DNA from 2 places in the Pseudomonas sp. URMO17WK12:I7 genome. Region 1 is predicted to be linked to the other one. Evidence: predicted binding sites of a transcription regulator. Region 1 holds the regulator's gene; the other holds the start of a gene.

Region 1 (15,116 bases):
CGCTTGATGATGCGCGCTGCCTGTAGGAGCGGCCTCGTGTCGCGAAGGGGCCGCCAAGCGGCCCCAGGGTTTCAGCGATCCTGCAGAAATAGCTGGGGCTGCTACGCAGCCCAATCGCGACGCAAGGGCGCTCCTACAAGAGCACCGCGCCAGGCTTCAGCGCAGGCCGCGCTGCATCTCGTCGAGGTCGCGGATGTACTTGAACACCTTGCGCGCAGCGGCAGGTGGTTTGTTCCGCGCCTTTTCGTGCTGGGCATGACGGATCAGCGAGCGCAGCTGCTGGCGATCGGTCTCGGGGTATTCGTTGACGAAACGCTCGAGGTCTTCGTCGTTACCGTCGATCAGGCGGTCGCGCCAGCGCTCCAGGTTGTGGAAGCGCTCGTTGTACTGGCGGCTGGAGCTGTCGATCTGCTCAAGCACGGCGTGGATGGCGTCCAGGTCCTGGTCGCGCATCAGCTTGCCGACGAACGACATGTGGCGTTTGCGTGCGCCATGGGCGGTGTGCTTGCTGGCGTCGGCCAGGGCCTTGCGCAGCTCGTCGGTGAGCGGCAGGCGCGCCAGGGTGTCGGCCTTGACCGTGGTCAGGCGCTCGCCAAGTTCGACCAGCGCATGCAGCTCGCGCTTGATCTGGGTTTTGCTTTTTTCGCCGTCGAAGGCGTCGTCGTATGAATCAACCATGGTGGCAGTCCGCTAGAAATCGCCGCCATGATAACCAGTCGGGGGCCGCTTGTCCGGCCCGGTCGTAGAATGACCCTCGCCGTACGCAGAATTTGAGTGGAGAAAACCATGAGTGCAGTCCAGAGCGTAGGCCCCAAGGACCTGCCAGCGTTGCAGGAGCAGGTCGAAGCGATCATTGCAGAAGCCCGCAAGCAAGGCGCCAGTGCCTGCGAAGTGGCGGTATCGCTGGAGCAGGGCCTGTCCACCACGGTGCGTCAGCGCGAGGTCGAGACGGTCGAGTTCAACCGCGACCAAGGCTTTGGCATCACCCTCTATGTCGGCCAGCGCAAGGGTTCGGCCAGTACCTCGGCCAGTGGCCCTGAGGCTATCCGCGAAACCGTGGCCGCCGCTTTGGCGATTGCCAAGCACACGTCCGAGGACGAATGCTCGGGCCTGGCTGACGCCGCGCTGATGGCCCGCGAGATCCCCGACCTCGACCTGTATCACGACTGGGACATCGAGCCGGAGAAAGCCATCGAGATGGCGCTGGCCTGTGAGGCGGCGGCGTTCGACGCCGACAAGCGCATCCTCAATGCCGATGGCACCACCCTGAATACTCACCAAGGTTGCCGCGTGTACGGTAACAGCCACGGCTTCATCGGTGGCTACGCCTCGACCCGGCATAGCCTGAGCTGCGTGATGATCGCCGAAGGCGATGGCCAGATGCAGCGTGACTACTGGTATGACGTGAACCGCCAGGGCAACCTGCTGGCCGACCCGCGCAGCATTGGCGTGCGCGCCGCGCAGCGTGCCGCCAGCCGACTGGGTGCGCGGCCGGTACCGACCTGCGAAGTGCCAGTACTGTTCTCCGCCGAGCTGGCCGGTGGCCTGTTCGGCAGCTTCCTGTCGGCTATCTCGGGGGGCAACCTGTACCGTAAATCGTCGTTCCTCGACGGTGCCATCGGCCAGCGTCTGTTCCCGTCCTGGTTGACCCTCGACGAGCGCCCGCACATTCCGCGAGCACTGGGCAGCGCTGCATTCGACGGTGACGGCCTGGCGACCTACGCCAAGCCGTTCGTCGACAAAGGCGAGCTGGTGTCATACCTGCTGGGCACCTATTCCGGGCGCAAGCTGGGCCTGCCGAGCACCGCCAACGCTGGCGGTGTGCACAACTTGTATGTCACCCATGGCGTCGAAGACCAGGCGGCGCTGATCCGGCGCATGGGCCGTGGTCTGCTGGTAACCGAGTTGATGGGCCATGGCCTGAACATGGTGACCGGCGATTACTCGCGCGGTGCGGCGGGCTTCTGGGTCGAGAATGGCGAGATCCAGCATGCAGTGCAGGAAGTGACCATTGCCGGCAACATGAAGGATATGTTCCAGCAAATTGTCGCGATTGGCAGTGATCTTGAGACCCGAAGCAATATCCACACGGGCTCGGTTCTGATCGAGCGGATGACTGTCGCTGGCAGTTGATAGCCGCCAAAATTGCTCCGTGACATTGAAACCCGGCCATCGCGCCGGGTTTTTCTTTCATCGTTGAACACTTGAAGTGATTCTGTTTATCACTTAATAATGAATATCATTATCCAGTAACCCGGCGATGATGTTCATGAAACCCGTCCTCCGCGAACTTCCCTACCTGGAAAACTGGCGCTGGCTCAGCCGGCGCATTCGCTGCGCCCTCGAGCCCGAAGAGCCGCGTCTGATCGAGCACTACCTGGCCGAAGGCCGTTACCTGGTGTGCTGCACTGAAACCTCGCCATGGACTGTGGCGCTGACTTCCTTCCGCCTGCTGCTGGATACCGCCTGCGACCGCATGTTGCCGTGGCACTGGCGCTGCCTGTGCCTGGATCAGGCCTGGCGCCCACTGCTCGACCTGCGCAACCTCGATCGCCGCGAGCAGAACCAGCGCTGGCAGCCTTATGCCTTGCAGCTGGCCAACTGCCGGCTGCTGCCGTCGATTTCTCCCGATGAACTGATGCAAGGATTTGAAGATGAGTGATACCCGTATCGAGCGTGACAGCATGGGCGAGCTGCAGGTGCCGGCCAAGGCCCTGTATGGCGCCCAGACCCAGCGCGCGGTCGACAACTTCCCGATCAGCGGTCAGCGCATGCCGGTCCAGTTCATCCGCGCCCTGTTGCTGGCCAAGGCCGCTGCGGCGAAGGCCAACATCGAACTGGAGCAACTGTCGGCAGGGCAGGGCCAGGCGATCGTCAAGGCAGTCGAGCAGCTGTTGGCCGAAGATTTCATCGAGCATTTCCCGGTGGATGTGTTCCAGACCGGTTCTGGCACCAGTTCGAACATGAACGCCAACGAAGTGATCGCCACCCTGGCCAGCCGCATCCTTGGCGAGCCGGTCAATGCCAACGACCACGTCAACTGTGGCCAGAGCAGCAACGACATCATCCCGACCACCATCCACGTGAGTGCCGCCCTGGCCCTGCATGAGCAACTGTTACCGGCGCTGAGCCATCTGGTGCAGGTGATCGAGGCCAAGTCGGCGCAGGTGCATCACCATGTGAAAACCGGCCGCACCCACCTGATGGATGCCATGCCGGTACGCATGAGCCAGGTGCTCGATGGCTGGGCCGCGCAGGTCAACGGCGCCAAGGCGCATATCCAGGCAACCCTGCCGAGCCTGCAGGCGCTGGCCCAGGGTGGAACCGCCGTAGGTACCGGGATCAACGCCCATCCCCAGTTCGCTGCGGGTTTCGCGCGCCAGTTGAGCGGCCTTACCAAGGTCGAGTTTACCCCTGGCCATAACCTGTTCGCCCTGATCGGTTCCCAGGACACTGCCGTGGCACTGTCTGGTCAGCTCAAGACCACCGCCGTGGCGCTGATGAAGATTGCCAACGACCTGCGCTGGATGAACTCGGGCCCCTTGGCCGGCCTGGGCGAAATCGAGCTGCAGGGCCTGCAACCGGGGTCGTCGATCATGCCGGGCAAGGTCAACCCGGTGATTCCGGAAGCCACCGCCATGGTCGCCGCCCAGGTGATCGGCAACGACGCCACCATCGCGGTGGCCGGCCAGTCGGGCAACTTCGAACTGAACGTGATGCTGCCGGTGATCGCCCGCAACCTGCTGGAGAGCATCGAGCTGATGGCCAATGTCAGCCGCCTGCTGGCCGACAAGGCCATTGCCAGCTTCAAGGTCAACGAAGGCAAGCTCAAGGAAGCCTTGGCCCGCAACCCGATCCTGGTCACCGCGCTGAACCCGATCATCGGCTACCTCAAGGCCGCTGAAATCGCCAAGACCGCTTACCAGCAGGGACGCCCGATCATCGATGTGGCACTGGAGCACACCGACCTGTCACGTGATCAGCTCGAGGTGCTGCTGAATCCGGAAAAACTCACTGCCGGCGGCATCTGACAAGCCGTAGCGCCCAGAGGGAGCAACGTCATGCAGCACTGGAAACGCACAACCGAGGCGGCCAACCGCCTGTTCGAGCAGGGCGAGCTGGTCGATGCCCGGGAACACTATCTGCAAGCCCTGGCCTTGGCCCAGGTGCTGTTCGAGCGCTGGCATGACGTCGATGAAGCGGTGGCTGCGCTGGTCATCGCCCATCACAACCTGGCCGACCTGCACCTGCGTCTGAACCAGCCGCATGAGAGCGCCGACTACCTGTGTGCCGCTCATCAGCGATTGCTTCAGGCCAGCCAGGAAGCACGTTTGCCACAGACGCTGCGTGACGCAGCGCTGCGCCACAGCGGGCGCACCTACACCGAACTGCTGAGTTTCATCGCCGAGTACGGCCAGTACCCACGTACCGAGCGCCTGCTCAACCGCCACGGCGCCGGGGTCAGCGAACTTGCTGGCCAGCCAGACGTGGCGCCCAGTACACATGCCTACGGAATCCATTGATATGCCGCATACCTTGCCTGCACTGACTTACGCCTACGATGCACTGGAACCGCACATCGATGCGCAAACCATGGAAATCCACCACACCAAGCACCACCAGACCTACGTCAATGGCCTGAACACGGCCATTGAGGGCACCGAGTGGGCCGAATGGCCAGTCGAGAAGCTGGTCGGGGCGGTCAAGCAACTGCCCGAAAACCTGCGCGGTGCGGTTACCAATCACGGTGGTGGCCATGCCAACCACAGCCTGTTCTGGACAGTCATGTCACCCCAGGGCGGTGGCTTGCCACGCGGTCAGCTGGCCAAGGCCATCAATGCCGAGCTGGGTGGTTTCGAGGTGTTCAAGGACGCCTTCACCAAGGCCGCGCTGACTCGCTTCGGCAGCGGCTGGGCCTGGCTCAGTGTTACCCCGCAAAAACAACTGGTGGTGGAAAGCAGCGGCAACCAGGACAGCCCGCTGATGCACGGGAATACGCCGATTCTTGGCCTGGACGTCTGGGAGCATGCTTATTACCTGAAATACCAGAACCGTCGCCCGGAATACATTGGTGCCTTTTACAACGTGATTGACTGGGCGGAAGTGGATCGCCGCTATCACGAAGCCTTGAAGTGAGTCGGCCCGGTATGCGCTCCGAGGTGATGTCTGTCAGCAGTGTGCGCCTGTTCCGGTTGGCGTTGGGAACTTTGCTGTTACTGGCCGGCACCGCGTTGCTGCTGGCCCGTGGCATTGCCTGGCTGGACCTGGAGCCGCGCATGCTGCGTGCCCTGGAAGGTGGCGCACTGTGCGCGCTGGGTACGGCATTGGGCGCAGTACCGGTGCTGGTGATTCGCAACATGCCGGTGGCTTTGGCCGATACCTTGCTGGGCTTTGGAGCTGGGGTGATGCTGGCGGCCACGGCGTTCTCACTGATTATCCCCGGGCTGGAGGCTGCCCAGGCCATTGGTTTTAGCCCCTGGGGCGCCGGAGGCCTGATCAGCTTCGGCCTGATGCTCGGTGCTCTGTGCCTGTTCCTGGTCGATCTCAAGGTCTGCGGTGCTTCGCCGGAGGCGTTGGTTGGCACCGAGAATCAACCAGTGATCGCCGCGCGGATCTGGTTGTTCGTGATCGCCATCATTGCCCATAACATACCCGAGGGCATGGCCATCGGGGTGTCTGCCGGAGGCGGCATGGCCGATGCCGACAGCCTGGCGATGGGTATTGCCTTGCAGGATGTACCTGAGGGGTTGGTGATAGCACTGGTGCTGGCAGGGGCGGGGATGCCGCGCTTCCAGGCGTTTCTGATTGGCGCCGCCTCTGGCCTGGTCGAGCCGCTGGCTGCAGTAATCTGTGCCTGGCTGGTGAACATGGCAGCGTTGCTGTTGCCGGTGGGCCTGGCCTGTGCGGCAGGGGCGATGTTGCTGGTGGTGACCCAGGAGATCATTCCCGAGTCGCGCAGCAATGGGCATCACCGCTTGGCCAGCCTGGGGCTGTGCATCGGCTTCTGCCTGATGATGGTGATGGATACGGCAATGTCTTGATGTTCACCGGGATATTTTTTTGCGCCTGTGAGATCGAGCGCCGCCCGCGCGGCGCATCGCGGATAAATCCGCTCCTACATGTGTTGCAACGTAGCCATGCCTGACAGGCCATGGTTGTCAGCCGGTTTGCGAGGCTCAAGTCATGCGCAAGGGCTGGCAACTATGGCGCAACAGGTTCGGCACGTTGCAACAAATGTAGGAGCGGATTTATCCGCGATGCGCCGCGCGGGCGGCGCTCGATCTTACAGGCATTGAAAGTACCGCGGTAAGCACCAGGTGACTTACTCGCCTTCGTCGAAGTAGTTGTTGATCAGTGCTACCAGGGCTTCCAGGGCGTCGTTATCCTGCTCACCCTCGGTCAGCAGGTGCACCTGGGTGCCTTTGCCCGCAGCCAACATCATCACCGCCATGATGCTCTTGCCGTCCACCAGTTTGTCGGGCGCACGACCTACGCGGACCTGGCAAGGGTACTTGCCGGCCACGCCGACGAACTTGGCTGCCGCCCGGGCATGCAGGCCCAGCTTGTTGATGATGGTGATTTCGCGGGCGGGCATCGTGCGGTGGATCCTGTGGGCTAGAGGTCGCGATGGCGAACCTGGACGTTTTTCAGGGATTGCTGCAGCAGTTGGCCCAAGCGTTCGGTGATGTAGACCGAGCGGTGGTGCCCACCCGTGCAGCCAATGGCGATGGTGACATAGGCGCGGTTGCTGGCAGCAAAGCGCGGCAGCCATTTGAGCAAGTAGCTGGAAATGTCGTTAAACATTTCCTCGACGTCCGGCTGTGCAGCCAGGTAATCGATGACCGGTTGCTCCAGGCCGGAATGCTCCCGCAGCTCAGGCTTCCAATAGGGATTCGGCAGGCAGCGAACATCGAACACCAGGTCGGCGTCGACAGGCATGCCGCGCTTGAAGCCGAACGATTCGACCAGGAATGCGGTGCCTGGTTCGGGCTGGTTGAGCAGGCGCAACTTGATCGTATCGCGCAACTGATACAGGTTGAGGCGGGTGGTGTCGATCTTCAGGTCGGCAAGATCAGCAATCGGCCCCAGCAGTTCGCTTTCCACGCGTATGGCCTCGGCCAACGAGCGGTCGGCGTTGGTTAACGGGTGCCGTCGGCGCGTTTCCGAGAAGCGCTTGAGCAGCGTGTCCTCGTCGGCGTCGAGGTACAGCACGTCACACTTGATGTGGCGTGCGCGGGCTTCTTCGAGCAGTTCGGGGAAGCGTGACAGGTGGCTAGGCAGGTTGCGTGCATCGATGCTCACTGCCACCTTGGGTTGCAAGAGCTCGGTATTGATCAACGCGTTTTCCGCCAGCTGCGGCAGCAGCCCGGCTGGCAGGTTGTCGATGACGTAATAGCCGTTGTCTTCCAGTACATCGAGGGCGGTGCTCTTGCCGGAGCCGGACCGGCCGCTAACGATGATCAGGCGCATGTTCAGCTCCCGTTCTGTACGTCCAGGACGACTTGATACAAAGCTTCGCTGCTGCTGGCTGCACGCAGGCGATCACGGACTTCCTTGCGATCGAGCATGCTGGCGATCTGGCGGAGCAGTTCGAGGTGCGCATCGGTGGCGGCTTCTGGCACCAGCAGGACGAACAGCAAGTCCACTGGCGCGCCGTCGATGGCGTCGAAATCAATGGGGGCGGCGAGGTGGAGCAGGGCACTTACCGGGCTCTCGCAACCCTTGAGGCGGCAATGCGGGATTGCGATGCCATTGCCAAATCCAGTGGAGCCCAGTTTTTCGCGGGCGATCAGCTTCTCGAAGAGATCTTGCTCATCAAGCTCGGGGACTTCGCGGTGGACCGCAGTGGCGATCGTTTCCAGCGCGCGTTTTTTACTGCTGACGCCCGGCACGTTCACCAGGGAACGGCCGGGGGTCAGGATGGTTTCAAGTCGGATCATGGATGAGAGGGATCAGCGGGCGGCTGCACCTTGCAGCAAGCTTTGCTGTTTTTCCTTGTGTTTTTTCAGTTGGCGGTCGAGCTTGTCGGCCAAGGCGTCGATCGCTGCATACATGTCTTCGTGTTCCGCGTTGGCAACCACTTCGCCGCCTGGAATCTGCAGGGTCGCCTCGACCTTCTGCTGCAGTTTCTCGACTTTCATGATGACCTGCACGTTGGTGATCTTGTCGAAGTGACTTTCCACGCGAGCGAGCTTTTCGAGCACATAATCGCGCAGTGGCTGGGTGACTTCTACATGCTGTCCACTGATATTGACTTGCATACAGCTTCTCCTTTGTTGCCCGTGCATAAAGAGGCAGGTCTTGCACCTGCCCCACAAACGCTGTGGCACATCCAGGGGCTACATCAGTCGCTTGCGCTCGCTCGACGGTGCGATGCCGAGAGACTCGCGGTACTTGGCGACGGTGCGACGGGCTACCTGGATGCCTTGTGCCTCCAGTAAACCAGCGATCTTGCTGTCACTCAATGGCTTTTTCTGATTTTCCGCCGCAACCAGTTTCTTGATGATCGCGCGGATCGCTGTAGACGAGCATTCTCCGCCTTCGGCAGTGCTGACGTGGCTGGAGAAAAAGTATTTCAGTTCATAGATGCCACGTGGGGTGTGCATGTATTTCTGCGTGGTCACACGCGAAATGGTCGACTCATGCATGCCCACAGCTTCGGCGATGTCATGCAAAACCAATGGCTTCATCGCTTCGTCGCCGTGGTCGAGGAAGCCGCGCTGGTGCTCGACAATCTGCGTGGCGACCTTCATCAGCGTTTCGTTGCGGCTTTGCAGGCTCTTGATGAACCAGCGTGCCTCTTGCAGCTGATTGCGCATGAAGGTGTTGTCGGCGCTGGTATCGGCGCGGCGGACGAAGCCTGCGTACTGCGGGTTGACCCGCAGGCGCGGGATCGCTTCCTGGTTCAGCTCGACCAGCCAGCGGTCGCTGTCCTTGCGCACGATCACATCAGGTACAACGTATTCCGGCTCGCTCGACTCGATCTGCGAACCTGGCCGCGGGTTGAGGCTTTGCACCAGCTCGATCACCTGGCGCAACTCATCTTCCTTGAGCTTCATGCGGCGCATCAGCTGGCTGTAGTCGCGGCTGCCGAGCAGGTCGATGAAGTCGGTGACCAGGCGCTGGGCTTCGCTGATCCACGGGGTGCTGGCAGGCAGCTGGCGCAGTTGCAGCAGCAGGCACTCGCCCAGGGTGCGTGCGCCGACGCCGGCTGGCTCGAACTGTTGAATTCGGTGCAGCACTGCCTCGACCTCGTCGAGCTCGATGTCCAGCTCCGGGTCGAAGCCTGCACAGATTTCTTCGAGGGTGTCTTCCAGGTAGCCCTGGCCGTTGATGCTGTCGATCAGGGTGACGGCGATCAGGCGGTCGGTATCGGACATCGGTGCCAGGTTCAGCTGCCACAGCAGGTGGCTCTGCAGGCTTTCGCCGGCCGATGTGCGGGTGGTGAAGTCCCACTCGTCGTCATCGTTGCTCGGCAGGCTGCTGGCGCTGGTCTGGTAGATGTCTTCCCAGGCGGTGTCGACTGGCAGCTCGTTGGGGATTCGCTCGTTCCACTCACCGTCTTCCAGGGTTTCGGCACTGCTGGTGCTTTCCTGGAAGCTGTTGTCCTGGACTTCGGCGGCCGGCTTGTTCTCGGCGTTGTCCGCCATCGGGTCGCTATTGTCGAAGTCGTCGCCGTCTTCCTGACGTTCGAGCATCGGATTGGACTCCAGCGCTTCCTGGATTTCCTGCTGGAGGTCCAGGGTGGAGAGCTGAAGTAGGCGGATGGCCTGTTGCAACTGAGGAGTCATCGTCAGTTGCTGGCCCATTTTTAGGACGAGCGATGGTTTCATGGCTGGGGCTTAATACCTTGTTCGCCGGCGCGCATGCGCCATCCACTACACGAGGGCGCCGGAGCGCCAAATTCAAGCAAGTTTTATGCCTCAAATTGTAGCGTTTGCCTAGAGCGCTGTAACAACTTAAGCCCCGACAGGGCGTTATTGCCAGCGCTCCAGGCAGATCCCGGGGTCAGAGTCGGAACTCGTGGCCCAGGTAGACTTCCTTGACCAGGTCATTGGCCAGGATGGTCTCGGCGTCACCTTCGGCGATCAGCTGACCATCGTTCACGATGTAGGCGGTTTCGCAGATATCCAAGGTTTCACGGACGTTGTGGTCGGTGATCAGTACACCGATGCCCTTGGCCTTGAGGTGATGGATGATCTGCTTGATGTCGCCCACGGAGATCGGGTCGACACCGGCAAACGGTTCGTCCAGCAGGATGAACTTCGGTGCAGTGGCCAGGGCGCGGGCAATTTCGACCCGGCGGCGTTCACCACCGGAAAGGCTCATGCCGAGGTTGTCGCGGATGTGGCTGATGTGGAATTCCTGCAGCAGGCTTTCCAGTTCTTTGCGCCGGCCTTCGCGGTCGATGTCCTTGCGGGTCTCGAGAATGGCCATGATGTTGTCGGCCACCGACAGCTTGCGGAAGATCGAGGCTTCCTGCGGCAGGTAGCCGATACCGGCGCGGGCGCGCCCGTGCATGGGCTGGTGGCTGACATCGAGGTTATCGATCAGCACGCGCCCCTGGTCGGCCTGGACCAGGCCTACGATCATGTAGAAGCAGGTGGTCTTGCCGGCGCCATTGGGGCCGAGCAGGCCGACGATCTGCCCGCTGTCGATCGACAGGCTGACATCGCGCACGACTTGCCGCCCCTTGTAGCTCTTGGCCAGGTGCTGGGCTTTGAGGGTTGCCATTTACTCGGCCTTCTTCTTCGGCTGGATCACCATGTCGATGCGCTGACGTGGCTGAGTCACGTTGCCACCACGACCGGCGGTCGCAACCTGGGTCTTGGTGTTGTAGACGATCTTCTCGCCTTCGGTGGTGTTGCCTTCGTTCTCGACCTTGGCGCGATCGGTGAGAATCACCGTGTCTTTCTGGGCCTGGTACTGGATGGTCACGGCCCAGCCTTTCATCTTGTCAGGCTTGGCCGTGCTCTGCTGCTGCTCGAAGTAGGCCAGGTTGCCCACCGAAGTCACCACGTCGATGTCGCCGTTGGCGGCACGGGTCATGGTCACGGTGTTGCCTTTGATCATCATCGAGCCCTGGGTGATGATCACATCGCCGGTGTAGGTGGCCACGCCTTGCTTGTCGTCCAGGTGCGCGTTGTCGGCCTGGATGCGAATAGGCTGGTCACGGTCGGTCGGCAGGGCGAAGGCGCTCGCGCTTCCCAGTGCTGCGCTCAGGCTGAGCAAAAGGGGGAGGGTTTTAACGAGCCTCATACTGTCCTCTTACGTTAGAGAGCAAGTCAATCTTGCCTTCTTTCAAATACGCTTTCATTCCTTTGCCCGTAGTTGTGCCACCGGCGCCGTCGATTCTAACGGCTTGCTCGGTCTGCGCATATTGCTTCTGCGGGAATACGGTCATGCGTGAGCTGGTAACGACGAGTTCACGCTGCTTTTCGTCGGTGCGTTGCACGCGGACGTTGTCGATCAGTTCGACCTCGGTGCCATCCGGGTTGACTTCGGCGCGTTCGCTCTGCACATGCCAAGGGTACTCGGTGCCCCGGTACATGTGCAGGTCGGGCGTGGTCAGGAGGGTGACTTCGCTGGCCCTGAGATGCTCGACCTTGTCGGCAGTCATTTCGTACTGCAGCTTGCCGTCGGGCAGGAACTGCACGCTGTGCGCGTTGATCGCGTAATAGTCGATGGCGCTTTCATCAACTTGGGCCGCCGGCTTTTCGAGGAAGCTCTCGGGGCTGACATTCCAGTAGCCGACTGCTACCAGCAGGGCGGCGATCACCGCCAGCAGCGCAAAATTGCGGGCTTTCTTGCTGAACATGGGCAGCCTTAAAGGTAGTTGGCGTTGGCAGCGTCCAGGGTACCCTGGGCCTGCATGATCAGTTCGCAGAATTCGCGTGCAGCGCCTTCGCCGCCGCGAGCCTGGGTTACTCCGTGGGCGTGCTGGCGGACGAACGGTGCGGCGTTGGCGACGGCAATGCCCAGGCCTACCCGGCGAATCACCGGCAGGTCAGGCAGGTCGTCGCCCAGGTAGGCGACTTGTTCATAGCTTAGGCCCAGTTCGGCGAGCAGGCCGTCGAGCACTGTCAATTTGTCCTCGCGGCCCTGATAAAGATGAGGAATGCCGAGGTTTTTCGCCCGGCGCTCTACCACTGGAGTCTTGCGCCCACTGATGATTGCCGTGGTCACGCCCGAGGTCATGAGCATTTTGATGCCCTGGCCATCGAGGGTGTTGAAGGTCTTGAATTCGCTGCCATCTTCGAGGAAGTACAGGCGGCCATCGGTGAGTACGCCGTCTACGTCGAAAACGGCGAGCTTGATCGCCTTGCCGCGTTGCATGAGATCTAGAGTCATCTGTTCGTTCTCCTTTACATCACGCCAGCGCGCAGCAGGTCGTGCATGTTCAGGGCGCCGGTCGGCCGGTCGTCCTTGTCCACAACCACCAGGGCGCTGATCTTGTGGTCTTCCATGATTTTCAGCGCTTCGGCGGCGAGCATCTCGGCGCGAGCGGTCCTGCCGTGTACGGTCATCACCTGGTCGATCAGGGTGGTGTGAACATCGATGTTGCGGTCCAGGCTACGGCGCAGGTCGCCATCGGTGAAGATACCGGCGAGGGTGCCGTCCTGCTCCAGGACCACGGTCATGCCCAGGCCCTTGCGCGACATTTCGAGCAGGGCATCCTTGAGCAGTGTACCGCGCTGAACCTGTGGTAGCTCGTCGCCGGCATGCATGACGTTCTCGACCTTGAGCAGCAGGCGGCGGCCCAGTGCACCGCCGGGGTGCGAGAAGGCGAAGTCTTCTGCGGTGAAACCGCGCGCCTCGAGCAGTGCGATGGCGAGCGCGTCGCCCAGCACCAGCGCGGCAGTGGTGGAGGAGGTCGGCGCCAGATTCAGCGGGCAGGCTTCCTGGGCAACGCGTGCGTCGAGGTTGACCTCGGCGGCCTGGGCCAGTGGCGAGTCCGGGTTGCCGGTCAGGCTGATCAGCTGGATACCAAGGCGCTTGATCAATGGCAGCAAAGTAACGATTTCGGCTGTGCTGCCGGAGTTTGACAGCGCCAGGATCACATCATCCCGGGTGATCATGCCCATGTCGCCGTGGCTGGCTTCGGCCGGGTGCACGAAAAATGCCGGGGTGCCGGTGCTGGCCAGGGTGGCGGCGATCTTGTTGCCGATATGCCCAGACTTGCCCATGCCGACCACCACCACCCGCCCTGTGCTGGCGAGGATCAGCTCGCAGGCCTTGACGAAATTCGCGTCGATGCTGGCTGTCAGGCCCTGTACGGCCTCCAGCTCAAGGCGCAAGGTGCGTTGGGCGGATTGGATAAGCTCGCTGGATTGGCTCATGTCGAAAAGCAATGCCTGATTAAAAGGCGGCGATTATAGCTGCAATGGAGGAAAGCCTCATCCATTGGTTTGCCTGAACAATTGTCATGAAACCCTGTCGTTGCCCTGAACGACCTGTTCCACACCCTTGGGGGCGCACGGTCAGCGGTGCTATAGTTCGCCGCTATTCGGCCTGCCAAGGGTGCGTGTGCCTTCACGATGAAGGCCGGCGTCCATTAGTGCGAGGCTGCACTAGCAAGGAGTCTAGATGAGTGTGGATAGCGCCTACGCGGTCGAGTTGAAGGGAGTCACCTTCAAGCGCGGTTCGCGCAGCATTTTCAGCAATGTCGACATCCGTATCCCGCGCGGCAAGGTAACCGGGATCATGGGGCCGTCGGGTTGCGGCAAGACCACGCTGCTACGCCTTATGGGCGCGCAGCTACGGCCGTCGAGCGGTGAAGTGTGGGTGGCGGGGCAAAACCTGCCGAGCCTGTCGCGCAGCGACCTGTTCGACGCACGCAAGCACATGGGCGTGTTGTTCCAGAGCGGTGCGCTGTTTACCGATCTCGACGTGTTCGAGAACGTGGCATTTCCTTTGCGCGTGCATACCCAGCTTTCAGACGAAATGATCCGGGACATCGTCTTGATGAAACTGCAGGCCGTTGGCCTGCGCGGTGCCATCGACCTGATGCCTGACGAGCTGTCCGGCGGCATGAAGCGTCGGGTGGCGCTGGCTCGGGCGATTGCCCTGGATCCGCAGATCCTCATGTACGATGAACCGTTCGTCGGCCAGGACCCAATTGCCATGGGCGTGCTCGTGCGGCTGATCCGCCTGCTCAACGATGCCCTGGGTATCACCAGTATCGTGGTTTCCCACGACCTGGCCGAAACCGCCAGTATCGCCGACTACCTCTATGTGGTCGGTGACGGCCAGGTGTTGGGCCAGGGTACGCCAGACGAGCTGATGGGGTCGGACAACCCGCGCATTCGCCAGTTCATGAAAGGCGACCCGGACGGCCCGGTGCCATTCCACTTTCCCGCGCCTGACTACCGCGCCGATCTGCTGGGGGCGCGGTGATGCGCAGAAAATCCTTACTCGAACGTATCCGCCTGCTGGGGCGCTCGGCGATCGACGTGGTGGCGGTGCTCGGGCGTTCGTGCCTGTTCCTGTTCCATGCACTGATCGGTCGCGGCGGCATTGGCGGCGGTTTCCAGTTGCTGACCAAGCAATTGTACTCGGTGGGCGTGCTGTCGCTGGCGATCATCGTCGTTTCCGGCGTTTTCATCGGCATGGTGCTGGCCCTGCAGGGCTACAGCATCCTGACCAAGTACGGCTCCGAGCAGGCGGTCGGGCAAATGGTCGCCCTGACCCTGCTGCGTGAGCTCGGTCCGGTGGTCACCGCGCTGTTGTTCGCCGGCCGCGCCGGTTCTGCGCTTACCGCCGAAATCGGCAACATGAAGTCCACCGAGCAGTTGTCGAGCCTGGAAATGATCGGCGTCGACCCGCTCAAGTACATCGTCGCGCCACGCCTGTGGGCCGGTTTCATCTCGCTGCCGCTGCTGGCGCTGATCTTCAGCGTGGTCGGTATCTGGGGGGGTTCGTGGGTCGCAGTTGACTGGCTGGGCGTTTACGAAGGTTCGTTCTGGGGCAACATGCAGAACAGCGTTTCCTTTACCGACGACGTGCTCAACGGGCTGATCAAGAGCCTGGTATTTGCCTTCGTCACGACCTGGATTGCCGTATTCCAAGGGTACGACTGCGAACCCACCTCAGAGGGGATCAGCCGCGCCACCACC
Region 2 (15,116 bases), on a different contig from region 1:
CGATCACCACCGGCACGATGCGCGGGCGCTGCGGCCAGTGCTCGCTCAGCCGCATCAGCCGCGCCAGCACCAAAGGGTCCTGGCGACAGGCCAGCCACTTGGCGTACAGCTCGGCGAAACTGTCGCTGTCGCTGCCGACATGGGACTCCTGGATCGCCTGCAGGCAGCGCAGGGTATGGACCAGGAACAGGTTCTCCCACGTGCGCCCGGCGTCTCGCTCATCGCCCTGCAGGATCTGCACACGCACCCAGCCGGAGAACGGCTCGCGCTCGGCGACGCGGGCCGCGAACATGTCACGCAGGTGTTGCGCCTCGCCGACCGCTGCCGCCTTGACCTCGCTTTGGCGACGCAACTGGTCGGGATGAATCCGCTCCATGCAGTGCACCCCGGCAGTCACCCCCAGGTGGCCACGACGCAGCAGGCACACGAACAGCACGAAATCGAGCATGGCCACAAAGCCAGGGGCCAGTGCCGGCAGCAGTTCGCGAAGGTCGCTGGCGCGCAGCAGCACGCTGCTGAGCCCGCCGATGAAATTGAGCTGGCGGGTCTCGAAGAAATCCAGCAAGTCGTCGCCGTTGAACAGGGTATCGCCAAAGGTGACCGGGCTGGTCTCAAGGCGTTGCGGCAGGATGTGGTCCTCGGCATCCACCAACTGGCGCCTGGCCGCGACCAGGCTGACATCGCCATGGGCCTCGAACAGCCGCACCTGGCTGGAAACGCAATCGGCCATCAGCCGGTCATCGTCGCAGAGGAACTTGATGTAGTGCCCCTGGCTTTGTTCAAGCCCCTGCTGCAGGTTGCCGGCAAAGCCCAGCGGCTGTGGGTTGCGCACATACATCAACGGGTGACGGGCCAGGCTGCGCAGCTCCTCGACCACCGCCTCGATCTGCGGGCCCCGGCTGTCGTCGCAGACGATGACTTCGAGGTTGTCGTAGTCCTGCGCCAGGGCACCGGCCAGGGCGGCACGGAAGAACTCAGGGTTGCTGGCGGGGATGACAAGGCTGACTAGGGGGGCTTGGCTCACGAGGAAATCTCTCGACAGGTGACTGCCCGCGGAGAATTCAGAACAGTCGCTAGCAGGTTGGAACATCGCACCATCCCCCTCCTCCGGTCAGGAGAAAGGGGACGGCAACAGGCGCACTCAGAGTGCGTTGAACAGGCTCAGCTGGCTGATTCGCGCAAACGCCTGCTGGGAGGCTTCGAGCGTGGTCTTCTGCTGGGTAAGGCGGATCAGCACCTCGGCCGGGTCGGAGTCGCGGATCGACGACTGCGTGGTGCTGTTGGCGATGCTCAGGCTTTCGTTGGTGTTCTGCTGGATCTCCAGCGCCTTGCCCCGCGCACCGATATCGGTAACGGCGCGGCTGAGCGTGTCCTGGCCACTCTGAATGTTGGCGATGGCCGAATCCAGGTCGGCACGCAGCTGCTGGTAGGCCGCATTGTCGCCGTCGATCGGCTGGCTCAGGGCGGTGCGCAGCTTGGCCACGCTGTCCAGGACGTTCTGGGTCTGGTGGTTGTCGACATTGACCATGTACTGGTCACCAGACTGTTGCGGTGGGGTGCTGCTGAACGTGAAGTCCACACCCGCGGCCGAGGCGACGTTGCCCGCCATGGTGCCACTGGCCACCGGCCGGCTGTCGGCGGTCAGCGGCTGGGCATACAGCTCGAAGTCGGTGGCGCTGGTGAACTTGATCACCGCACCGCCGCTCGGGAACATCGCCTTGTACTTGCTCTGGTCGGTGACGTTGATCGAAGACACCTGGGCGCTCGACGGGTTGCCTGGGCTGCGGGTGGCGGTGATGGTGTCCGGCTTGCTCTGCAGGGTGAAGGTATGGCCTGCCACGGCGGTGTCCGGGACATCGCCATCCTGCAGGTTGATGTTCAGGCGCAGGTCCACGCCACGGAAGCTGACCATAGAGCCGCCCGTGGTGTTCGGGTCGAAGCTGCCACCCTGGGTGGCTTCGGCGGTGACGTCGTTGCCCTGGCTGTCGGTGATGCTGAACTTGGTGCTGCTGAGCAGGGTGATGGTGTACGGCTGGCCACTTCTGAAGCGGTCGTTGTAGGTCACGCTACCCGAGACCTGGCCATTGGACAGTTTCACCCTGCCGTCATCCACTGCCGGCGCGGTCATGCTGGTGGACGTGCGGCTGGTGTTCAGGGCCTGCTCGAACACGCTGTAACCGGAGCTGTTGCCGGCCATCTTGAGCATGTCGCCGACCTGCAGCTCTTGCTGGGTCTGGTCGCCCTGGTAGGTGTAGGTGCCATCGGCATTGCGCACGAACGGCGCGGTGTCGGTCTTGGACCCGGCGAACAGGTACTGGCCGTTCTCGTCGCGGCTGTTCATCAGGCTCAGCAGCTGGTCTTCCAGTTGGCCCAGTTCGGCCGCCTTGGCCTTGCGTTCGGTGTCGGTATAGCCGGCGTTGCCCGACTCCAGCGCCAGCTCGTTCACCCGGGTCAGGATGGTGTTGATCGAGTTGAGCGTGGTCTCGGTCTGGTTCAGCGAGTTGGTGATGTTGGTGGCGTTGGTCTTGTACTGCGCCAGCATGTCGGCTTGGTTGCCCAGCTGCAGCAGGCGCGCTGCCCCCACCGGGTCATCGGCTGCGGTGTTGACGCGCACGAAGGAGCTGGCCTCCTCGTTGGTCTTGATCACGTTGGAATAGTTGCGCTGGTAGTTTGCCGCGCTGGACGCATAGAACTGGGCCGTGGAAATACGCATGGGTCAAGACTCCTTAAAGCGCGGCGATCAGGGTGTTGAAGATTTCCTGCGCCGCCTTGATGATCTGCGACGAGGCCGTGTAGTACTGCTGGTACTTGACCAGGTTGCCGGCTTCTTCATCCAGCTGCACACCCGACACCGAATCACGGGCGCCGGTTGCCTGGGTCAGGATGACGCCGGTCGCCTGGGAATCCATCTGGCCCTGCTTGGCCTGTGCCCCGACGTTTTCCACCAGCTTGCCGTAGGCATCGGTGATGCTGATACCCTTGGTCGAACCGATGTCCATGGTCTGCTTGGTCTGCAGCTCTTGCAGGGACAGCGCGTTGCGGTTGTCCGAAGAACCGGCGCCAGTCAGCGACACGGTGAAGCTGTCGCCGTCCTTGGGGGCGCCGGCGACATCCATTTCGAAGCTGAATGACTTCTGGTTGCCATTGGCATCGTTGATCGGGTTGCCTGCGGAGTCGACCATCGGCACATCGAACTTCAGGGTGTTGCTCTGCCCCGGGACGAAGGTACCGGTGCCAATGCTGTTGCCCTTGGCATCGAAGGCTTCGTAGCTCTGCGGCGAGGTGGTTTCGTTGCCGAACACCAGGCGCACGGGCGTGGAATACTTGATGCCGGTCTGCAGCTCCTGGCGCTGAGCCGGGTCGGCGATATCCAGCACCGAAGTCAGCACCGGCTGGGCAATCACACCGGTACCGGTATTGCCGCTGCCCGAGGTGGCGGTCAGCGGCGCGGCCAGCGCCAGGCGCTTGGCGTCGGTCAGCACCACGCCGATCTCCGCCGAAGCATTGCGCGTCGGGGTGATCTTGAAGCTGTCGCCCACCGCCGCGGTACCGCTCTTGAGGTCGAGGCTGAAGCCGTCGATCACCGGCGCCGGGTCGTCATTGGTGCTGTAGGTGCCCATGTCGGTGCCGTCAGGCAGCTTCTTGACCTGATACTTGTCTGCGCCCGGGCCGACGAAGGTCACCTGGTAGTCACTGGTGCTCAGCTTGCCGGTGTCACGGATGACAACGTTCAGCGCGGCGCTGCCGGTGTTGCCGGCCTTGGGCGTGCTGCGCGCGGACATGGCCTTGTCGCTGTTGATGTCACCAAACAGCGCCGCGCCGAAGTCACCATTCTTGTCGATGCCCTGGCCGAGCTGCGAGTTGATCTGCTGCGACACCACCAGCGCGATACGGCCCAACTCGTTCATCGCCGGTGCCAGGGTTTCGCTGCGGTAGCGCAGCAGGCCGCCCATTTCGCCACCGCTGATGCTGCTGGTGACATCCATGGTGGTGCTGCCACGATCGAGCTTGACCGAGAACTGCGTCGGGTCGGTGGCGCTTGGCTCGGCGCTCATCTTGTTGGTGGTCTTGCCCAGCACCAGCGACTGGCCGTTCTTCAGGTAGACGTCGATGCTGCCGTCACGCTCGACGGTCTGCACGCCCACCAACTCGTTGAGCTGGCGCACTGCCTCGTTGCGCTGGTCGAGCAGGTCGTTCGGCTGGCCTGTGTTTGCCGAGACCCTGGAGATCTGATCGTTCAATTGGGCAATGTTGGAAGTCAGTTCGTTGATCCGCGAGGTCATCGAGCTGAGGTTGCCGTTGATGTTGCTGTTCTGCTCCTTGAACTGGGCAGAAAGGCTGTTGAAGCGGCTGGCCAGGGCCTGGGCATTACTCAGCAACAGCTGGCGCGAGGCATCCTCGGTCGGCTTGTTGGCGGCGCTTTGCAGGGCAGAGAAGAAGTTGGTCAGCGCGCCGGTGATACCGGTGTTGCTGTCGGACAGCAAGTTGTTGAGCGGCGTGACCTGGTTCAGGTAGGCGGTGCTGTCGCTGTTGAGCGAGGTGGCGGTCTGCAACTGAGCATCCAGGAAGGCGTTGTACACCCGACGGACATCGCCCAGGGTGGTGCCGGTGCCCATGAATACCTGGCCTTCCTGGAGCGAACCCTTGGCTCGCTGGACGTTCTGCTGGCGGGAATAGCCGGCGACATCGGCGTTGGCGATGTTGTTGCCGGTGGTATGCAGGCCCGCCTGGGAGGCCGACAGTCCCGACATGCCAATATTGATCAGACTCGCCATGGTTCCATACCCTTAAAGTTTCGTTGTGGTACCGAGCATTGCGTAGCTCTCGTACGACTTCATCTGTCTTGCGATCTGCGAGATCTTGCTGGCGTAGTTCGGGTCGGTGGCGTACCCGGCCTTTTGCAGTTCTCGCACGAATTGTTCTGGGTTATCGGCCGACTTCACCGCATCTTGATAGCGCGAATTGTTCTGCAGCAGGCTCACCAGGTCGTGGAAACTGTCCTGGTACGAATCATAGGAACGGAACGCTGCCGTCTCCTTGACGAACCGCCCGTCACGGAATTCGCTGGTGATCGCCCGCGCCGAATCTCCTTCCCAGTTGCCACTGGCCTTGATGCCGAACAGGTTGTGGCTGCTGCTACCGTCACTGTTGCGCATGACCGACTTGCCCCAGCCGGTTTCCAGGGCGGCCTGAGCCACCAGGTAACGCGGGTCAACACCAATGCGCTTGGCGGCCTGCTCGGCCATCGGCAGCATGGTGGCGACGAATTCGTCGCTGTCGGCAAAGGCCTTCTTCGGCGCCAACGGCGGCTGCGCCACGGCGCGGCCGGTGATGCGCAGGCCGTTGTCCGGGATGGCGATGGCCTTGGCCAACTGCTGCCCGTCACGGGCTGGCACGGCAGCGGTATTGGTGGCAGCGGCCGGGCTGGTGGCCGAGGGCACGATACCGGCCAACAGGCGGTCGGTCAGCTTGCCTGGCAGCGCCAGGCGCCGCGAATTGAGGGCAGCGACGTCGTTGCGTGCGGCCGTGGACTGGGTGGCATGCACCGGGTCGGCCACCTTGTTGCCCCACAACGTCGGCGCGGCGCCATCGACACGCGGGAACGGGCTGGTGTTGGCCGGGGTGCTCTTGTTCTTCGACAGCTGGCGCACCAGCACGTCCTGCAGGCCGATACCGCCACCTTCGCGGGACATGCTCACGGCCAGCTGCTGGTCGTACATGTCGCGGTACTGCTTGACCGTCTCGGAGTTCATCGGGTTGTCGTCGGCCAGCACATCGCTGGCCTTGCGCGAGGCCTTGAGCATTTCGCTGATGAACAGCGACTCGAACTCCTGGGCCACCTTGCGCACGTTGGCGTCACTGTCGCGATCACCGTGCTTGAGCGAGCTCAGGCGGTTGAGGTCGGTGTAGGCACCGCTGTCGGCGTGACTGGAGACCAGGCTTTTCGAATTCATCCGTGGCGTCCTCAGATCACGATCAGGTCGGCCTGCAAGGCGCCGGCCTGTTTCAATGCTTCAAGGATGGCCATCAGGTCGCCCGGTGCCGCGCCGACCTGGTTCACCGCGCGGACGATCTCATCCAGCGTGGTCCCCGGGCCGAATTTGAACATCGGCTTGGCTTCCTGTTCGGCATTGACCCGCGAGCGCGGAACCACCGCCGTCTGGCCATTGGAGAATGGCCCCGGCTGGCTGACGATCGGGTCTTCGGTAATGGTCACGGTCAGGCTGCCGTGGGTCACCGCCGCCGGCGAGACCTTGACGTTCTGGCCGATGACGATGGTGCCGGTGCGCGAGTTGATGATGACCTTGGCCACGGCCTGGCCCGGGTCGATCTCGAGGTTTTCGAGGATCGACAGGTAGTCGACGCGCTGGCTCGGGTCCATCGGCGCGGTGACGCGCACCGAGCCGCCGTCCACGGCCTGGGCCACACCAGGGCCGAGCAGGTCGTTGACTTTGTCGACGATGCGCTTGGCCGTGGTGAAGTCCGGGCGGTTGAGGTTAAGGGTCAGGCTGTTGCCCTGGTTGAAGCCGCTCGGCACGGCGCGCTCGACCGAGGCACCGCCAGGAATACGGCCGGCCGACGGAACGTTGACGGTGATCTTCGAGCCGTCACGACCTTCGGCATCGAAGCCGCCGACCACCAGGTTGCCCTGGGCGATGGCGTAGACGTTGCCGTCGATGCCCTTGAGCGGGGTCATCAGCAGGCTGCCGCCGCGCAGGCTCTTGGAGTTGCCGATCGACGAAACGGTGATGTCCACCACCTGGCCCGGCTTGGCGAACGCCGGCAGGTCGGCATGCACCGATACCGCGGCGACGTTCTTCAGCTGCACGTTGCCGGAGCCTGGCGGCACCTTGATGCCGAACTGCGACAGCATGTTGTTGAAGGTCTGCAGGGTGAACGGCGTCTGGGTGGTCTGGTCACCCGTGCCGTTGAGCCCCACCACCAGGCCATAGCCGATCAACTGGTTGGAACGCACACCAGAGATGCTGGCAATGTCCTTCAGGCGCTCGGCGTGGGCACCGAACGCGCAGGACAGGAGCAGGGTCGCGGCAATCAGCTGCCTAACGTTGAACATGTTCATCCGTACTCAGAAGGGCCAAAGCGGGCTCATGAAGAAGCGGTCCAGCCAGCCGGGCTGGCTGGCATCGGCGAACGAACCGGTGCCCGAATAGGTGATGCGCGCATCGGCCACGCGGGTGGACGGCACAGTGTTGTCGGTGGCGATGTCGTCGGCGCGGATCAGGCCGGCGATACGCACCAGTTCTTCACCGGTGTTCAGGGTCATCCACTTCTCGCCGCGCACGGCGATGATGCCGTTGGGCAGCACCTCGGCGACAGTAACGGTGATCGAGCCGGTCAGGGTGTTGCCCTGGGTGGCCTTGCTGTCGCCCTTGGTGGTGCGGTCACCGCTGTAACCCGCTTCCAGCGACAGGTCGCCGCTGCCAAACGGGTTGTTGGTGTTCGGGTTGGAGCCAAACAGCGAAGTCAGGCCGATGTCAGCCTTGCTGTTCTTCTGGATCTGCGAGCCTGCGTTCTTGCTCGCCGAGGTGCGTTCGTTGAGGGTGATGGTGATGATGTCACCCACGCGGAACGCTTTGCGGTCGGTGTACAGGCCCTGCTCGAAACCGGCCTGGTAGATCGAACCGTTGTTGGCTGCGGCCGGCAGCGGGGTGCGCGGCAGAACCGGCGCATAGTACGGGTCGTTCGGCTTCGGCGTCGGCGCGACGCAACCTGCCAACACAACCGCCCCCCCCAGGGCGAACACAGACAACAGACGCTTCATGACACTTACCTCACGGTGTAACGGGAGTAGAACCTGGACCAGGGCTTGCAACTGCCGGGCTTTAGAGCTGCTGAGTGACGAACGACAGCATCTGGTCGGCGGTGGAGATGACCTTGGAGTTCATCTCGTAGGCGCGCTGGGTGGTGATCATGTTCACCAGCTCTTCCACGGTGCTGACGTTGGAGTTTTCCAGGGTCTGCTGCAGGGTGGTGCCGAAGCCGTTCAGGCCAGGGGTACCGACCTGTGGCGCGCCACTGGCAGCGGTTTCCAGGAACAGGTTGTCACCAATCGCCTGCAGGCCGGCCGGGTTGATGAAGTCGGCGGTCTGCAGGTTGCCGATGACTTGGGCAGCCGGGTTGCCGGCGGTGGTGATCGACACGGTGCCGTCCTGGCCGACAGTGAAGGTCTGGGCGTCGTTCGGCACCACGATCGCAGGCTCCAGGGCAAAGCCCTGGGCGGTGACGATCTGGCCATCGGAGTTCAGGTGGAAGGTACCGTCACGGGTGTACGAAACGGTGCCGTCCGGCTGCAGCACCTGGAAGAAGCCACGGCCGTTGACCGCCATGTCCAGCGGGTTTTCGGTGGTCTGCAGGCTGCCGGTCTGGAAGTTCTTCTGGGTGCCGACAATGCGCACACCGGTACCGACTTGCAGGCCCGATGGCAGCTCGCTGTCCTGGGTCGACTGCGCGCCTGGCTGACGCTTGATCTGGTACAGCAGGTCGGCGAACTCGGCGCGGTCACGCTTGAATCCGGTGGTCGAGACGTTGGCCAGGTTGTTGGAAATGACGGTCAGGTTGGTGTCCTGGGCGGACAGGCCGGTTTTAGCGACCCAAAGAGCCGGAAGCATCAGTATTCTCCTCGTGCGCCTGTTTTACGGCACCCGTTCAAAGTTGGTTAGCCGATTTGCAAAACACGCGCCATGGCTTCATCGCCTTCCTTGGCCGCGTTCATCATTTTCACGTGCAGCTCGAACTGGCGGGACAGCGCCAGCACCGAGGTCATTTCTTCCACGGCGTTGACGTTGCTGCCTTCGAGGAAGCCCGACACCACACGCACATTGACGTCGGCGGCAGCCGGTTGGCCGTTCTGTGTGTGGATCAGCCCGTCCAGGCCCTTGGTCATGCTCTTGATGTCCGGGTTGACCAGCTTGATGCGGTCGACCTCGGCCATCACCCGCGGGTCTTCGCCCATCGAGCGGATGCTGAGGGTGCCGTCGGCACCGACCTCGACCTTCTGCTCTGGCGGAATGGCAATCGGGCCACCGTTGCCGATTACCGGCATGCCGTTGCCGGCGCGCAGCACGCCAAGGGCATCGATGTTCAGGCTGCCGGTGCGCACGTAGGCTTCGCTGCCATCCGGCGCCTGCACGGCGATGAAGCCCTGCCCGGCCACGGCCACGTCCAGGTCACGCCCGGTCTCGACCATCGGCCCTTCGCTGAAGTCGGTGGCCGGGCGTTCGGTCATGGCAAATGCCCGCGACGGAAAGCTGTCACCGAACACAGGCATCGAGCGAGCCTGCTCCAGGTCGCGCTGAAAGCCATTGGTGGAAACGTTCGCCAGGTTGTTGGCATGGGCCTTCTGCGCCAGCGCGTTCTGGCTGGCGCCGGTCATGGCCACGTAAAGCATCTTGTCCACAGTCATCCTCCGCTGCACTGACGATCGTTTGCCGCTCGCCGCTGCTGTGCAGGCTCTAAAGCAAGTTCCGAACCAACTTTTTGAATTCACGAAAAAGCCCGTGAATACGGGCCTTTTCGGGGTTTTGCGATTGGCGTGCCGCCGGATATCCGGCGCCGGGTTGCCGATAGCGGCAAACCTGTACCGGCCTCTTCGCGGGCAAGCCGCGAAGAGGCCGGTACAGGTGAATCAGGGCTCGCGGCAACCGCCATTGCTGTAAGGGCCGGCGAATTTCCTCCAGCCATCACCCGGCGACCACTGCGAGCACACCAGCCGGCCATCCGCCTGGCTTTCCCAGCGCCACCAGGGCGCGGTGCCGGCCTGGGCCTGGTACAGGCAGAAAGCGGCGATCAGCGTGATGACCAGTTTGTGCATGCTTCCTCCAAGTCGCCGGGAGCGCTTTGCGCCCCTTTCGCGACACAAGGCCGCTCCTGCCAGGCACCGCGTAATCCTGTGGGAGCGGCCTTGTGTCGCGAAAGGGCTGCGCAGCAGCCCCCTACCCAGCGACCATCAGGTCATCTGGATGATGGTCTGCATGATGGTGCTTTCGGTGGAGATGGTCTTGGCGTTCGCCTGGTAGTTGCTCTGCGCCTTGATCAACTCGACCAGCTCCTGGGTCAGGTTGACGTTCGAAGCTTCCAGCGAGTTGGACTCAACGCTACCCAGGGTGCCAGTCTTCGGCGAGTCGATGCCGGGAATGCCCGAAGAATAGGTTTCGGTCCAGCGCGTGCCGCCAATTTGCTGCAGCCCCTGCTCGTTGGCAAAGCTGGCCAGGGCCACCTGGCCGATGGCGCGAGACTGCTGGTTGCTGAAGCTGGCGAACATCACGCCGGTGGAGTCGATCGACAGGCTCGACAGGATACCGGTGGCATAACCATCCTGGGACTGCGACATGCGCGCGGTCTCGGTGTTGTACGAGCTGGTGCTGTTCATCGACAGGCGCATGCCGTTGGCGCTCTCGGCCGAACCGTTGGAGGCCCAGTTGCCTGCTGCGTCCTTGGCGGCCGGGATCCAGCCCTTGAGGGTAAAGGTGTTGTTGGTCACCGCCCACTCGGCGTTGGCCGGAGCACCCGGCGGAATGCTGGCCGGGTCGGTGGCCATGGACGCCACGCTACCGTCGGAGTTGAAGGACATGGTCGCTTCCAGCGGCGCAGTGGAAGTCGGGTCCATCGGGTTGCGACCGTCTACCAGGGTGTACATGGTCCACTGGTTCGTACCGGTCTTGCGGTAGAACTGCTCCATGGTGTGCTCGTTACCCTGACTGTCGTACACCTTGGTCGGGAAAGACTTGGTGTAGGTGGTGTCATCCGCCGGGTCGAACGTTGGGCCGGCAGGGGTGGCTCCTGGCAGCGGGATGATGGTCGCTTCGGAGTTCAGGTTGATGCCCTGGTCGATCAGGGTAGTGGCCTTTGGCGCAAGCGACGAGGTATCGATCTTCAGGTCGGTCAGCACGCCGCGCTTGATGTTGCCGTTCTCGTCAGCGGCATAGCCCTGCAGACGCAAACCGTCCGAGGTGACCACGTAGTTGTCCTTGCTGTTCTGGAAGGCGCCGGCACGGGTGTACACGCGCGCACCGTTGTCGGACAGCACGAAGAAGCCCTGGCCCTGGATACCCATGTCCAGCACGTTGCCGGTGTTGTTGACGTCACCCTGGCTGAACTGCTGGGAAATCGCCGCCAGGCGCACACCGTTGCCGACCTGGTTCTTGCCCACGCCCAGGCGGTTGGCGCCGGCGTACACGTCGGCGAATTCGGCGCGCGAGGATTTGAAGCCAGTGGTGTTGACGTTGGCAATGTTGTTGCCGGTAACGTCCAGCTGCTTGTTGGCTGCGTACAGACCGCTAAGGCCGATATTGAAAGACATGCTGTTGCTCCTTTTTGCCGTTCTGTCGGCCTTAGATACCGATGGTTTGTACGTCGGACAGGGAAACCTTACCCACGCCCGCCAGGTTCAGCACCATCTCGCCGGTGGTGTTGAAGCTGACACTGGTGACCTTGGCTGGCAGCAAGGTATTCATCTGCACCGCCTTGCCGTCCACCGTGGTGGTGGCAGTGAAGGTGTAGGTACCCGGGTCGACTTTCTCGCCCTTGTTATTGGTGCCATCCCAGATGAAGTCGCCGTAACCGGCCTTCTGCTCGCCCAGCTCGATGGTCTTGACGGTGTTGCCATCCTTGTCGGTGATGGTGACCTTCGCTTCGCTGATGGCCTGCGGCACTACAAACTGTGCATTGAAGCTGTCAGCGGTATCGACGATCGCCTTGTCGTTCTGCACGATCACCGAACGACCCACCAGCGAAGATGCCTGCAGCGCCTGCGACGAGGCCATGGCACTGGTGATCGCACTGACCGACTCGTTCAGCGAAGTAATGCCTTCAAGGCTGCTGAACTGCGCCAGCTGGGCGACGAATTCGCTGTTGTCCTGCGGATCCAGCGGGTTCTGGTTCTGCATCTGGGTGACCAGCAACTGCAGGAACGCATCCTTGCCCAGGGCCTGACCACCGGTCGCGGAACTGGTCGTGGAGGTTTTCTTGGTGCTGGAGCTGACACCGGACGCCGCGATGACGTCGTTGAGGTTCACACCGCTGCTGCTATCGACTGCCATGGTCTGGATTCCTTATCACTGACCCAGGGTCAGTACTTTCTGCATCATGTTCTTGGCGGTGTTCATCAGCTCGGCGTTGGTCTGGAACGCACGGCTGGCAGAGATCATGTCAGCCATCTCCTCGACCACGTTGACGTTCGGGTAGTAGACGTAGCCGTCCTTGTTCGCCGCCGGGTGGTTGGGCTCGTAGCGCGCTTCCAGGTTGCTCTGGTCTTCGACGATACCCTTGACCTGCACACCCTGCCCCGCCTCGCCCTGGTCCTCGAACAGCGACTGGCTGACGCCGCTTTGCGCGTTCTGGAAGGTGGTGGCAAACACCGGGTGGCGCGCACGGTAGGTCTGGTCGATGCTCGACGACACGGTCTCGGCGTTGGCGATGTTCGAGGCGACGGTGTTGAGGCGGGTGTTCTGCGCGCTCATGCCGCTGCCGGCGATGTTGAAAACACTGGAAAGGGACATGAATTACTCTCCGCGCAGGGCCGAAACCAGCCCTTTGAATTTACTGTTGAGCAAGGTGAAGCTGGCCTGGAAGCCAATGGCGTTCTCGGTGTAGTTCGACTGCTCGATCTGGGCGTCCACGGTGTTCTGGTCGATCGACGGCTGGGTTGGCACGCGGTATTGCACCGTGTCATCAGCCATCGCCAGGCCTTCGGCCTCGATGTGGCGGCTGTTGGTGCGGTCCATGGCGAAGCGGCCGCCCTGCTGCTTCTGGCTCTCGGCGGCGAGCACCGAAGAGAAGTCCATGTCACGCGCCTTGTAGTTGGGCGTGTCGGCGTTGGCGATGTTGTTGGCCAGCACTTCGGCGCGCTGGGCGCGGAAGCCCAATGCCTTTTCGTGAATGCCAAGCGCCTTGTCGAAACTGATGCTCATGTCGGGGAAACCTTCGAAGGTTGGCCGGAATTTCGTTGAGCAAGGTATAGCAAGGGCTGTGCCAGAATCCTCAAACCCCGGAAACACTGGGCTGCGACGCGGGTGACTGATGGCGCGATGCCAGAAAAGCGGCAAAGTGCTTCCGCCTGGCGAAGCGAAAGCGGCAATTGCCGGGCGGCAAAAGGGGCAAAACAAAAAATTGACGTCAGATGAGGGGCGCGGGTGATTGGCGTTGGATGTGTGTCGTTTTCGAGATCGAGCGCCGCCCGCGCGGCGCATCGCGGATAAATCTGCTCCTACATTTGTTGCAACGTAGCCATGCCTGTGAGGCCAAGGTTGTCAGCCGGTTTGCACGACTCAAGACCTGCGCCAAGGCTGGCAACCATGGCGTAACAGGTTCGGCACGTTGCAACAAATGTAGGAGCGGATTTATCCGCGATGCGCCGCGCGGGCGGCGCTCGATCTGATAGGCGCAGAAAGCATCAAGGCGAACACCTGTCAGCCCAAACTCACTTGGCCTGGTAGATGATCCCCGGACTGCACTGGACCATCTGGTAATGGTCCGGCAACCCGTTCAGCGCTTCCGAGGCGCCGAGGAACAGGTAGCCCCCAGGCTTCAGCGTGCTGTGGATACGCATCAGGATGTCCTTCTTCACCTGCGCCGAGAAATAGATCAGCACATTGCGGCAGAACACGATGTCGAACTTGCCCAGGCTCGCATAGCTGTCGAGCAGGTTGAACGAGCGGAACTCGACGCGGCTGCGGATCGCCGGCTTGACCGCCCAACGCCCCGGCGCCTTGGTGTCGAAGTAACGCTGCAGGCGCTCCTGGGACAGGCCACGGGCAATTGCCAGGCTGTCGTACTCACCGGTCTTGCAGTTGGTCAGCATCGAGCCGGACAGGTCGGTGGCAACGATCTGCGCCCCCATCTTCAACTGGCCCAGGTTGCTGCGCTCGAACTCGTCGATGGCCATCGAAATCGAGTAAGGCTCCTGCCCCGACGAGCAGGCCGCCGACCACATGCGCAGGCGCTGGCCGGGATTGTTCCTGATGAACTCGGGGATGACCTTGTTCTTCAGCACTTCGAACGGGTAGGTATCGCGAAACCATAGGGTCTCGTTGGTGGTCATCGCATCCACCACCTGCTCGCGCAGACCGCCCCGCGGCTGGGTCTGGATACGTTGCACCAGCTCGCCCAGGCTCTTGATGCCCTGCTGTTCCATCAGCTTGTTGAGACGGCTGGAAACCAGGTACTGCTTATTCTCCCCCAGCAGGATGCCACAGGCTTTTTCCAGGAAGACCCTGAACTGTTCGAACTCCAAATTACCCGTAGACACTACTGCCGCCTCTTTTCAATCACTGGTGCCGGGGGCATGCCCCCGGCTGCTTCAATGCGTTGCCTTGATCCGGTCGACCACGCGCTGGGCCAAGTCGTCCGGCTTGAACTTGGCCAGGAAATCATCGGCCCCGACCTTCTTGACCATCGCCTGGTTGAATACTCCGGACAACGAAGTATGCAGGCAGATGTGCAATTTTTGCATGCGCGGGTCACTTCGGATCTCCGCGGTCAGCGTATAGCCGTCCATTTCCGGCATCTCAATGTCGGAGATCATCATCAGGAACTCTTCTTCGGGCTTCTTGCCCTCGTCCACCAGCTTGCGCAGGTAGTCCAGAGCCTGCCGGCCATCGTTGAGCGCCACCACTTCCACACCCACCGTCTGCAGGCAACGGCTGACCTGCTTGCGCGCCACCGACGAATCGTCGACGGTCAACACCCGCAGCAGCGTGGCCTTGTCCTGCACCTCGGCATCGACCACTCCGGCAGACACCGACTCGGACGACGGCGCCACTTCGGCCAGCACCTTCTCCACGTCGATGATCTCGACCATGCGGTTGTCGACCCGGGTGACGGCGGTCAGGTAATGATCGCGGCCGGTACCCTTGGGTGGCGGATGAATCTCTTCCCAGTTCATGTTGACGATGCGCTCGACAGAGTGCACCAGAAAGCCCTGGGTCTTGGTGTTGTACTCGGTGATGATCACGAAACTGTTGCGCGTGTCTTCCTGCAACCCTGGCAGGCCGGTCGCCATCGACAGGTCGAGGATCGGGATGGTCGCCCCGCGAATGTTAGCCACGCCTCGCACCACCGGGTGCGACCTGGGCAGCACGGTCAGCTCAGGGCACTGC

The links. The regulator sigma-54, encoded in region 1, starts transcription at its own class of promoters, with help from an activator protein. The targets are predictions, from matches to a motif close to ANTGGCATNNANNTTGCTNT.
Region 2: a site for sigma-54 is predicted at 12,976-12,995, ahead of flgB (flagellar basal body rod protein FlgB). Genes of this name have one in related genera too.

What each region holds. Positions count from the first base shown of each region.
Region 1 covers NZ_QLTL01000002.1:126,423-141,538, forward strand. The annotation lists gene tldD (metalloprotease TldD) at 1-7, shown strand, start outside; gene yjgA (ribosome biogenesis factor YjgA) at 157-678, opposite strand; gene pmbA (metalloprotease PmbA) at 787-2,133, shown strand; gene H040_RS02750 (hypothetical protein) at 2,261-2,662, shown strand; gene H040_RS02755 (class II fumarate hydratase) at 2,655-4,031, shown strand; gene H040_RS02760 (hypothetical protein) at 4,062-4,523, shown strand; gene H040_RS02765 (superoxide dismutase) at 4,525-5,136, shown strand; gene H040_RS02770 (ZIP family metal transporter) at 5,148-6,041, shown strand; gene H040_RS02775 (HPr family phosphocarrier protein) at 6,323-6,595, opposite strand; gene rapZ (RNase adapter RapZ) at 6,616-7,470, opposite strand; gene ptsN (PTS IIA-like nitrogen regulatory protein PtsN) at 7,473-7,940, opposite strand; gene hpf (ribosome hibernation-promoting factor, HPF/YfiA family) at 7,953-8,261, opposite strand; gene H040_RS02795 (RNA polymerase factor sigma-54) at 8,340-9,833, opposite strand; gene lptB (LPS export ABC transporter ATP-binding protein) at 10,009-10,734, opposite strand; gene lptA (lipopolysaccharide transport periplasmic protein LptA) at 10,735-11,259, opposite strand; gene lptC (LPS export ABC transporter periplasmic protein LptC) at 11,246-11,818, opposite strand; gene H040_RS02815 (KdsC family phosphatase) at 11,827-12,351, opposite strand; gene H040_RS02820 (KpsF/GutQ family sugar-phosphate isomerase) at 12,366-13,340, opposite strand; gene H040_RS02825 (ATP-binding cassette domain-containing protein) at 13,588-14,397, shown strand; gene mlaE (lipid asymmetry maintenance ABC transporter permease subunit MlaE) at 14,397-15,116, shown strand, end outside.
Region 2 covers NZ_QLTL01000003.1:119,959-135,074, reverse strand. The annotation lists gene H040_RS04775 (glycosyltransferase) at 1-1,024, opposite strand, end outside; gene H040_RS04770 (flagellar hook-associated protein 3) at 1,142-2,713, opposite strand; gene flgK (flagellar hook-associated protein FlgK) at 2,727-4,775, opposite strand; gene flgJ (flagellar assembly peptidoglycan hydrolase FlgJ) at 4,788-5,954, opposite strand; gene H040_RS04755 (flagellar basal body P-ring protein FlgI) at 5,966-7,075, opposite strand; gene flgH (flagellar basal body L-ring protein FlgH) at 7,088-7,783, opposite strand; gene flgG (flagellar basal-body rod protein FlgG) at 7,845-8,630, opposite strand; gene flgF (flagellar basal-body rod protein FlgF) at 8,678-9,418, opposite strand; gene H040_RS04735 (hypothetical protein) at 9,647-9,832, opposite strand; gene flgE (flagellar hook protein FlgE) at 9,968-11,320, opposite strand; gene flgD (flagellar hook assembly protein FlgD) at 11,352-12,059, opposite strand; gene flgC (flagellar basal body rod protein FlgC) at 12,075-12,518, opposite strand; gene flgB (flagellar basal body rod protein FlgB) at 12,522-12,929, opposite strand; gene cheR (protein-glutamate O-methyltransferase CheR) at 13,439-14,266, opposite strand; gene H040_RS04705 (chemotaxis protein CheV) at 14,318-15,116, opposite strand, start outside.